One region of the Streptomyces sp. NBC_01116 genome, then DNA from elsewhere that is predicted to be linked to it. Evidence: riboswitches for the same ligand, from Rfam matches in the RefSeq annotation. Region 1 holds a riboswitch; the other holds the start of a gene.
What was found. Region 1 has a riboswitch for cyclic di-AMP ahead of OG245_RS17500 (M23 family metallopeptidase). Riboswitches for the same ligand answer to the same signal wherever they lie in the genome.
Positions count from the first base shown of each region.

Region 2: linked by a shared signal. The riboswitch ahead of OG245_RS33650 (peptidoglycan DD-metalloendopeptidase family protein) and the one ahead of OG245_RS17500 (M23 family metallopeptidase) in region 1 are both predicted to bind cyclic di-AMP.

Region 1 is NZ_CP108644.1:4,012,892-4,017,947, reverse strand. Features, by position in the region: gene OG245_RS17505 (PP2C family protein-serine/threonine phosphatase) at 1-760, shown strand, start outside; cyclic di-AMP (ydaO/yuaA leader) riboswitch at 1,034-1,186, shown strand; gene OG245_RS17500 (M23 family metallopeptidase) at 1,198-2,229, shown strand; gene OG245_RS17495 (aldo/keto reductase) at 2,382-3,326, shown strand; gene OG245_RS17490 (PrsW family glutamic-type intramembrane protease) at 3,376-4,917, opposite strand; gene trmB (tRNA (guanosine(46)-N7)-methyltransferase TrmB) at 5,047-5,056, opposite strand, start outside.
Region 2 is NZ_CP108644.1:7,670,200-7,675,255, forward strand. Features, by position in the region: gene OG245_RS33645 (tyrosine-protein phosphatase) at 1-501, opposite strand, end outside; cyclic di-AMP (ydaO/yuaA leader) riboswitch at 946-1,104, shown strand; gene OG245_RS33650 (peptidoglycan DD-metalloendopeptidase family protein) at 1,110-2,063, shown strand; gene OG245_RS33655 (SGNH/GDSL hydrolase family protein) at 2,225-3,052, shown strand; gene OG245_RS33660 (STM4011 family radical SAM protein) at 3,065-3,988, opposite strand; gene OG245_RS33665 (STM4012 family radical SAM protein) at 3,996-5,056, opposite strand, start outside.

The DNA of each region.
Region 1 (5,056 bases):
CCCGGCCGAGCGGATCGGCGGACTCCAGGTGGCCGCGCGGTACGAGGCGGCGCAGGCGGACGAGTTCGTGGGCGGCGACCTGTTCGCCGTCGCGGACACCCCGTACGGCGTACGTGTGGTCGTCGGCGACGTACGCGGCAAGGGGCTGGACGCCGTGGAGGCGGTGGCGGTGATCATCGGGGCGTTCCGGGAGGCCGCCGAACAGGAGCGTTCGCTGGAGGGAGTCGCGCAGCGACTGGAGCGGGCGCTGGCCCGGGAGGGGACGCGGCGGTACGGGCTGGACGCCATGGAGGGGTTCATCACCGCCGTGCTGGCCGAGATCCCGCCCGGTGCGGAGTCGTTGCGCATCGTCAACCGCGGCCACCCCGAGCCGATCCTGCTGCACGCGGACGGCGCCCTCGAGGTGCTGGCGCCCTCGGTGCCCGCCATGCCGCTGGGGATGGACCTGGGGGTGTGGCCGGACCGGTCCGACGAGTGGGCGATGCCCGCCGGGGCGACGCTCCTCGCCTTCACGGACGGCCTGTCCGAGGCCCGGGACCCGAACGGGGTCTTCTACGACCCGGCGGCCCGGCTGCGCGGCCGGATCTTCCCGGGGCCGGAGGAGCTCTTGTCGGCGCTGACGGACGACGTACGGCTGCACACCGGCGGGCGGACCACGGACGACATGGCGCTCATCGCGGTGGGCCGGCCGGCGGAGGGGCAGCCCGTGCGCCGGACGACGGTGAAGATCGTGGGCCGGGGCGACGACTCCGGGCGATGACCCCGGGCGACCTCGGACGATGACCCCGGGCGATGACCGATCGATGACACGGTGCGTAATCGAAGGGCACCGCTGCGCATAACATTTGACACACCATCAGAAAAAGGGGTGTGGCTGAGGCACGGTCAAGTCGCCCGATTGCGCCCGGTTGTCACCCGTACATCCCTGCCGTGTTCGTTAATGATCAACAGGAACAGCTTGGAATAGGGCCCGTCTGTCTATTAACGTTCGATAACGCAGCGCGGTCGTCACAGCCGTCGTCAGAGACGGCGCCGCGCGCGAGCGCCGAATTCCGCAAGGGAACCGGGGAACCACCTACATGGGGTGAATCGGACGCCTGCGTCTCGTGAGGGACGGAGGGGCCCGTAGGAGACCTTCCTGCTCCGAACCCGTCAGCTAACCCGGTAGGCGAGAAGGAAGGAAAGGAGTGCGCCCACGTGGCGTCCAACAAGCCTGCCCCTGAGGCCGTGTCACCCTTCAGTGCCGACACCTACGGTGGCGCGGAGCGGTCCACGGGGGAGTGGAATCCCACCGCGGAGTCCATCCGCCCCGTGCGCGGCAAGCACCGCGTGGCCAAGCAGCGTGGTCTGGCCCGCAGCTCCACCGTCCTCGGCGTCGGTGTCATAGCGGCCGTCGGTGCGGGCGGTATGGCCACCGCCCAGGACAAGGCGCCGGTCTCCATCTCTCTTCCCGATTCCATCGCGGACAACCTCCCCGACGCCAAGTCCCTTCCCGGCGTCGGGTCTTTGATGTCCGACGAGGCGGAGCCCGCCCCGGTCGCCGCGTCCGCGCCGCTCACCACCGCCGGCCTCACCACCGCCGAGGCGGAGCAGGGCACCGGCGCCGGCGAGGCGCTGCGTGCCCGGATCCTCCAGCAGGCCGAGCAGCAGCAGGCCAGCGCCGACGCCGAGGCCAAGGCCGCCGCCGAGAAGGCAGCGGCCGAGACCGCCGCCGCCGAGGCCAAGAAGCAGCAGGACGAGGCCGAGGCCGAGGCCGCCGCGAAGAAGAAGGCGGCGGAGGAAGCGGCGAAGAAGAAGGCGGAGGCCGAGCGCCTCGCCAAGCTGGCCGCCAGCTTCTCCCTCCCCACCTCCTCGTACACGATCAGCTCGACCTACGGTCAGTCCGGCGCGATGTGGTCCTCCGGCCAGCACACCGGCCTCGACTTCGCCGGGTCCACCGGCGCGCCGCTCAAGGCCGTGCACAGCGGCACGATCACGTCGGCCGGCTGGTCGGGCTCGTACGGCTACCGCACGGTGCTCCAGCTCGATGACGGCACGGAGATCTGGTACGCCCACCAGTCCTCGATCGACGTCTCGGTCGGCCAGAAGGTCACCACCGGCCAGACCATCGGCCGCATGGGCGCCACCGGCAACGTGACCGGCACCCACCTCCACCTGGAGGTCCGCACCGCGGGCGGTTCCGCGATGGACCCGCTGGCCTGGCTGAACAGCAAGGGCCTGAACGTCTGACCTCCCGGCCCCGCGGCTGAGGTCCCTCGTCGCCGCCGACCCCGGCAGCCCTGACGCACCCCCCCGACGTCAGGGCTGCCGGTCTGTCCGGGCACGGCATCGCCCGCCGGCCGACGGAATACCGTCCCCGCCCCGGCTCGTTGAACCTCCACATGACTTCTCCGCGCACTCTCGGCTCCTCCGACCTCCAGGTCTTCCCCCTTGCCCTCGGCGGCAACGTCTTCGGCTGGACGGCGGACGAGGACCAGTCCTTCGCCGTCCTGGACGCGTACGTCGCGGCCGGCGGCAACTTCATCGACACCGCCGACTCGTACTCCGCCTGGGCCGAGGGCAACGAAGGCGGTGAGTCGGAAGCCGTCATCGGCAAGTGGCTCGCCTCCCGCTCCCACCGGGCCGACATCGTCGTCGCCACCAAGGTCGGCGCCCACCCCGAGCACCGCGGCCTCTCCGCCGGCACCATCAAGGGCGCGGCCGAGGCCTCGCTGCGCCGCCTCGGCACCGACCACATCGACCTCTACTACACGCACTTCGACGACGAGACCGTCCCGGTCGAGGAGATCATCACCGCCCTCGACCAGCTGGTGAAGGACGGCAAGGTGCGGCACATCGCGGCCTCCAACATCAGCCCCGAGCGCCTGCGCGCCTCGCTCGACTTCTCCGAGCGCGCGGGCCTCGCCCGGTACGTCGCCCTCCAGCCGCACTACAACCTGGTCTCCCGCGACACCTACGAGGGCGGTCTCCAGGACACCGCGGCCGACGCCGGCCTCGCCGCCGTCCCGTACTTCGCGCTCGCCTCGGGCTTCCTCACCGGCAAGTACCGCCCCGGTACGACCGTGGAGAGCGCCCGCTCGGCGAAGGCGGGCAGCCACCTGGAGTCGGAGCAGGGCCGCAGGGTGCTGGCCGCCCTCGACCGGGTCGCCGGGGAACGGAACGCCGAGATCGCCACGGTCGCCCTCGCCTGGCTCGCGGCACAGCCGACCGTCGCGGCCCCGATCGCCTCCGCCCGTACGGTCGAACAGGTCCCCGCCCTTGTCGCGGTCGCCGATCTGCGGCTGACCGACGACGAACTCGCCCTGCTCACCGAGGCGTCGGCCTGACGGAGCGGGACGCCGCCATCCCCGGCGTCCGCTACGGCCGCGGCTACCGCTACGTCGGCGGGCGGCGGTGGCTGGGTGGTGTGCCGCCGTACGGCTGGGGCGGCGGGTAGGCGCCGGGGCCGTATCCGGGCGCGTGCCCGGGCCCGTACGTTTGCCCGTATCCGGGTGCGTGCCCGGGGCCGTGGGCGGTTCCGTACCCGTACCCGTGTGCGGTCGCGTACCCGGTGGCGTACCCGCCTCCGCTTCCGTACGGCGACGGCGACGGCATGGGCCGGGCGTGGTGGGCGCCGGGGCGGGCCGTCAGGAGGGCCGCGTGGGCGAGGGCCGGGGCCGCGAACTCCCGGCGCTGCCAGAGGTGGTGCAGCAGCTCCCGCTCCCGCGCGCCGAAGTCAGGGCCCACCGCGCCGTGGCGGGCCCGGCGGCGCAGCCCCGCCAGGGAGGTCGCGAACGACTCGTACTCCGCGACCGCGCGGGCCGCGGCCCGGCCCCGCGCCCGGTCCGGCTGCCAGTGGCGGGCCAGGTCGCGGGCCATGCCCCGGGCCCGCATGGAGGAGAGCGCCGACGGCTCGGCGGGGCCGAGCCAGCCGGCCGCAGCGTAGGCGGGCAGTTCGGCCGCGAGGGTGCGCAGCTCCCGCTGGCGCGACCAGATCGCCAGCCAGGTCACGAGACCGAACGCCGGGACCATGACGATCCCGTACACGGCGTAGAAGCCGTACGGGCCGAAGGACGACGAGCCGTTCCACAGGGCGTGCAGACCCATCGCCAGCAGCAGCCCGAGCAGCGGCAGGGCGATCCGGCGGACCCGGTGGCGGCGGGCGCTGACCGCCGCGAAGCCGAAGCCGAGGCCGGTCAGGACCGTGAACAGGGGGTGCGCGAACGGCGACATCACGATCCGCACGAAGAACGTCCCGGCCGTCACCGAGGCGAACCCGGAGCTGCCCAGCTGCTGGTCCTCGCCGAAGGCGTTGCCCAGATAGAGGATGTTCTCGGTGAACGCGAAGCCCGTCGCGGTGAAGCCGGCGACGACGACGCCGTCCACCACGCCGCTGAACTCCCGTCTGCGGAACAGGAAGATCAGCAGCACGGCCGCCGCCTTCGCGCTCTCCTCGACCACGGGGGCGATCACCGTCGCCCCCAGGGTGTCGGCGCTCGCCGGATCGGCCGTCGCGGTCGCTATCCAGCGCGTCGCGAACGAGTTGGCGATGATCGCGACGAGCGCGGCGGCGCACGCGCCCCAGGCGAAGGAGAACAGCAGATTCCGCCAGGGCCCCGGCTCGACCCGGTCCAGCCAGCGGAAGGCCGCCATCAGGAGCGGCACCGGAAGCACCGCCAGGCCGAGACCGACGAGGAACCCCTCCGGGCCGGTCTGCTCACGCACGAGGGCGAGGATCACCAGCCCGCACAGCACGAGCGCCACGATCACGGCCCCGGCGCGGAACACCTTGCTGCGCCACACCATGCCGACGCGGTGCGGCCGGTAACGCCCTCGGCCGCGCTCGGGCGCGGCGCCCAGGACCTCGTCGAGCCGCTGCTCGTGGAGGACCGGGACGGCTGGTCGCGCCTGCTGATGCTGCACGGAGGGGTCGGACACCACTCGACCCTAACGAGGAGCACCGACACCCGGCGACGGCGCATCCGGCCAGCCCACGGCGCATCCGGCCAGCCCACGGCCGTACGGCGTTGTGTGCGGTGGGCCGATCGCCGAGCGCCGAGCGATGCGTCAGACGCGG
Region 2 (5,056 bases), 3.7 Mb from region 1:
GGCCCGGTCCTTGCCCGCCGCGCAGTGCATCAGGGCGGGGACGCTGTCCTCGGCCAGGGAGTGCAGCACCCGGCTGTGCTCGGCGGTGCGCTCCTCGATCGTCGCGCGGTACATCCGGATCATGCGGTCGGCGCCCTTGCCGTCCGCCAGGACCGAGCGCAGCTGCTCGATTCTTCCGTCGCTCACCAGCCGCCAGAACTCGGTGCCGTCGGCCGGGTCCGAGAGTGGAATGCTGACATTGCGGACACCGGGCAGCTCGATGTCGTACCCGTCGAGCCGGTGGTCGGCGGAGTGGCGGAAGTCGAAGACCGTGTGCAGTCCGAGCCCGCCGAGGAAGGCCGCGTCCTCGGCGGTGGCGTGGGCCAGGTGGCCGCTCCGGTAGAGCCGTCCGAAGGCGGTGCGCCGACCGTCCGCGGTGGGGAGCCCGCCCACGTCGCGGAAGTTGCGGACTCCGGTCAGCACGGTCTCTGTCGGCGGGACCTGCGGCACCTGCTGCGTCACGGTGGCTCCTGGGATCTCTGGCGTCGGCGCGGCTCGCCGGCGAGGGCGCTCCCGTGACGATACGACATCGATTCGACGGAAAATCATCACGGTCGTGCGCCCCGGCGCGCGGTGTCGGGACGGCCTCGCTGACCCGGCGTCAGGAGGGAAGCCGGCCCGATGTCCGTATTGGTGCATTTCGCAGAACATGCCCCGCTAATGGGGGAGATGGTATTCCCGAGGTGAGCGGGATCATATCCGTGACGGTCCGTGGCGAGCGCGCCCCGGGGCATTCCCGTTGCCCGCACGGAAATCCAAGATCCGTAATCCACGGAGTGTGACGGGAATTCCGGAACGATATTGAATCGACGATTCCGGTGGGCAACCGATGGCTTGTTCCGCTCGTCCTGACTCGTTTACGGTCGCCGCAATCCGGACGGACCGCCTAATCCTGCCGCCGCCCGGAATTCGCACCCACCCACCAACGCGTGGCAGGAGCGGGGGAACCAGGTAAGCCGCCGATCCGGAGCGATCCGGACCGGCTCGGGGTGAAGTCGCCGCAACGCGACCGGGCATCTCCAGCCCGAACCCGACAGCTCACCTCGCAGGCGCCGGAGAGGACCAGCCCCATGCCCGCAAAGGGTAAGCACCGTCGTTCGAAGTCCGGCCCGATCTCCCGCGGCGTCCTCGTCGCAGGGACCGGCGGCGCCGCACTCGTCCTGCCGCTCATCGGCGCCACCGTGGCGAGCGCCGCGGACCAGGCGGCTCCGGCCGCGAAGCCCGCCGCCTCGGTCGCCGCCGCCCACACGGCCCCGGCCGCCGCCCCCGCCGCGTCGAAGGCGGACCCGAAGACGTACGCCGTCGTCGCCGGCGACTACCTGGCGAAGATCGCGGCCGAGCACCAGCTCAAGGGCGGGTGGGAGAAGCTGTACCAGGACAACCGCTCCACCGTCGGCGAGAACCCCGGCCTGATCCACCCGGGCATGAAGCTGACCCTCGGCGCCAAGGGCTCCGCCCCGGCCGAGAAGTCCGCCGCGCCGAAGGCCGCGCCGAAGAAGGCCGAACCGGCGCCGAAGGCCGCGCCGAAGGAGGCCCCGAAGGCGGACACCGTCTCCGCCGACGACTCCGAGGGCTCCGGCGGCTCGGCGCGGACCGGCTCCTCCGAGGCCACCGGCTCCGGCTGGTCCGCCCCGCTGGCCAGCGCCAACGTCACCACCCAGTACCGGGCTTCCGGCGCCAGCTGGTCCAGCGGCTACCACACCGGCTCGGACTTCCAGGCCGCCTCCGGCACCCCCGTACTCGCCATCGGCCCGGGCACCGTGGTCTCGGCCGGCAACAGCGGCTCCTACGGCAACGAGGTCGTCATCCAGCACGAGGACGGCATGTACTCCCAGTACGCCCACCAGTCCTCGCTCAACGTCTCCGTCGGCCAGACCGTCACCGGCGGCCAGCAGATCGGCCTCTCCGGCTCCACCGGCAACTCCACCGGCCCGCACCTGCACTTCGAGGTGCGCACCGGCCCGGGCTACGGCTCGGACGTCGACCCGATCGCGTACCTGCGTCAGCACGGCGTCTCCGTCTGACCGGACACGGCGAGAAGTGATCGAGGGGCGGTGCGCGGCGGCGCACCGCCCCTCCACTTATTCCGGCTTTACCAAAAACTGACCGGGTGGTCTATCTCACCACCCGTCAACCCCGTATTACGGTCGCGTAGGTCACATCGCGCGATGCAGGATAAGTGCTTGTGGCAGACGATTCGAGAAAAAACCAGCAGCACACCATCGGGTCGTACGCGGCGATTGGCGACAGTTTCACCGAGGGAGTCGGCGACCCCGGCCCCGACGGGACGTATCTCGGCTGGGCGGACCGCTTCGCGGTGCTCCTCGCCGACCGGCTCCTGGCCCCCGACGCGGTGGCCGGCCCCGGGGACTCCCCGCACGGGGGCTTCCGCTACGCCAATCTCGCCGTACGAGGACGTCTCCTCGACCAGATCGTCGAGGAGCAGATCCCGCGCGCCAAGGAACTGGCCCCCGACCTGGTCAGCTTCTGCGCGGGCGGCAACGACATCATCCGGCCCGGCACCGACCCCGACGACCTCGCCGAGCGCTTCGAGCGGGCGGTCGCCGACCTGAGCAACGCCGTCGGCACGGTCATGGTCACCACCGGCTTCGACACCCGGGGCGTTCCGGTGCTGCGCCACATGCGCGGCAAGATCGCCACGTACAACGTCCATCTGCGGGCCATCGCCGACCGCTACCACTGCCCCGTGCTGGACCTGTGGTCGCTGCGTTCCGTGCAGGACCGGCGAGCGTGGGACAACGACCGGCTGCACCTGTCGCCCGAGGGCCACACCCGCGTCGCGCTGCGCGCCGCCCAGGTCCTCGGCCACGACGTGCCCGCCGATCCCGACCAGCCCTGGCCCCCGCAGGCCCAGCGCAGGCCCTTCGACGCCCGCCGCGACAACATCCAGTGGGCCCGCGAGTACCTCGTGCCCTGGATCGGCCGACGGCTGCGCGGAGAGTCCTCCGGCGACCATGTCGCGGCGAAGCGCCCGGATCTTCTGCCGCTGTAGCCGGCGGGACGGTCAGGGCTCCAGCAGGGGAAGCGCACGCCGGGACGGGCTCGGCACCACGAGTCCGTCCGGCGGCGTGCCTCCGCCCGGGAGACGTCCCGCCGGTATCCGCTCCAGGACACCGCCCGCGAACACGTCGTACAGCGGCAGCGACTCCAGATGCACATAGCCGATGTGGCAGTCGCACACGGCGAGCGGACAGGCCCGCGGGCCGAGCGCCCCGCGGTAACTGCCGTCGTAGAGATTCCCCAGCTCCGCCTTGACGAAGTGACAGCGGCGCACTGTGCCGTCACCGTCCACCGAGATCACCGACTCGCCCGTCCGGCAGGGCAGCCCCGCCGAACGGTGCGGATCACGGCTGTAGGGGAACAGCGGATCCAGCTCCGTCCACCGCGCCGCCTCCTCGTCGGTGTAGGTGTGCCCCTCGGCGGCGTTCACCCAGAGATAGACCTCCTGCGGCAGCGCCGCCCGCAGGCGCCGCGCCTCCTCCAGATGGGCGTCGAAGCCCACCACGCCGACGCTGTAGCGGACTCCCCTCGCGGACAGCTCCCGGCACCTGCCCAGGAACCGCTCGTACGGTGTCTGCCCCGGGTGGTACGTGCACCAGAGCGCGATCCGCTCCGGATCGGCGTCGGCCAGCCAGTCGGTGCGGCAGCTCAGGTTCGTCTGGATCGCCACCCGGCCGATGTGCGGCAGCCGCGAAAGACCGGTCAGTGCCCGTCGGTACCAGGAGCGCACCAGGCCCTCGCCCCACGGGGTGAACAGCACGGACAGCCGGTCGCCGGTCTGCTCCGCGGCCCAGCCGGTGAACCGCTCCAGCGCCTCCCGGTCCGCCGTGAGCTGCGCGCGGCTGTCCCGCCGCTTGGCGAACGGGCAGTACGGACAGTCGTAGTCGCAGGAGGCGAGCGGGCCCCGGTAGAGAATCGTCAGGTCCACGGCCCCGTCACTTCCGCTCGTACGCGGCCATCGCGGCCCGCACCCCGGGGGAGAACAGCGCGGGACCCAGCGCGTCGGAGTGGGCGAGGCCCGACGCGGACAGCCGCAGCAGACCGTCCGGCGCCGACGCGTCCAGCCAGCCCCGGGCCGCGAACCCCGCCAGCTCGGCGGGGAAGTCCGCGCCCGGATCCGTGCCGAACCGCGCCCGGTAGTCCGCCACCGGCAGCCCCGCCGCCTGGAGCAGCGACTGCAGCAGATGCCTCCGACGTGCCTCGTCCGCGTCGACGTACCGGCCGACCTCGGCCCGGGAGAAGTCCTCGGCAGCCGTGAAGCGGTCGATGATCGACCGGATCTCCCGCATGTCCACCGCGTAGTCGAAGGAGTAGTGCAGGGCAGCCGTGTACGACCGGGCACCGCAGCCCAGGCCGATCATGCCGTCGGTCTGGCAGGCGTAGTCCGCGGGACCCTCCTGCTCCCGCGGGGCGTCGGTCCGCCGGAACATCCGCATCGACACCTGCTCGTAGCCCTGTGCCAGCAGATGGTCCCGTCCCGCCGCGTACAGCCGCAGCCGCTGCTCGTCCCAGGCGGCCTGCTCCCGGGCCTCCGCCTCGGCGCCGGCCGCCGGACCCAGCCGGTGCAGACCGGTGAGCGGGCGGACGTACAGCGGATAGAGATACAACTCCTCCGGCCGCCAGGCCAGCGCCGCGTCCAGCGAGGCGAGCCAGCTGCGCTCGGTCTGCCCGTCGATCCCGTAGATCAGGTCGATGTTCAGCACCGGGATCCGGGCCTCGCGGATCCGGCCGAGCGCCGCCTCCACATCGGCGCGGCGCTGCGGGCGGACCGCCGCCCGCGCCTCCTCGTCCACGAAGCTCTGCACACCGATGCTGATCCTCGTCGTGCCCCGGTCGGCCAGCACCGCCAGCCGGTCCGCCGTCGCCGTGGACGGGGACGTCTCCACCGACAGCGGCACCGAGCGCAGGTCGGCGCCCATCCGCGTCTCCGCCACGTCGCAGAGCCGCTCCAGCTCACCTGCGGTCAGGAACGTCGGCGTGCCGCCGCCGAACGCCG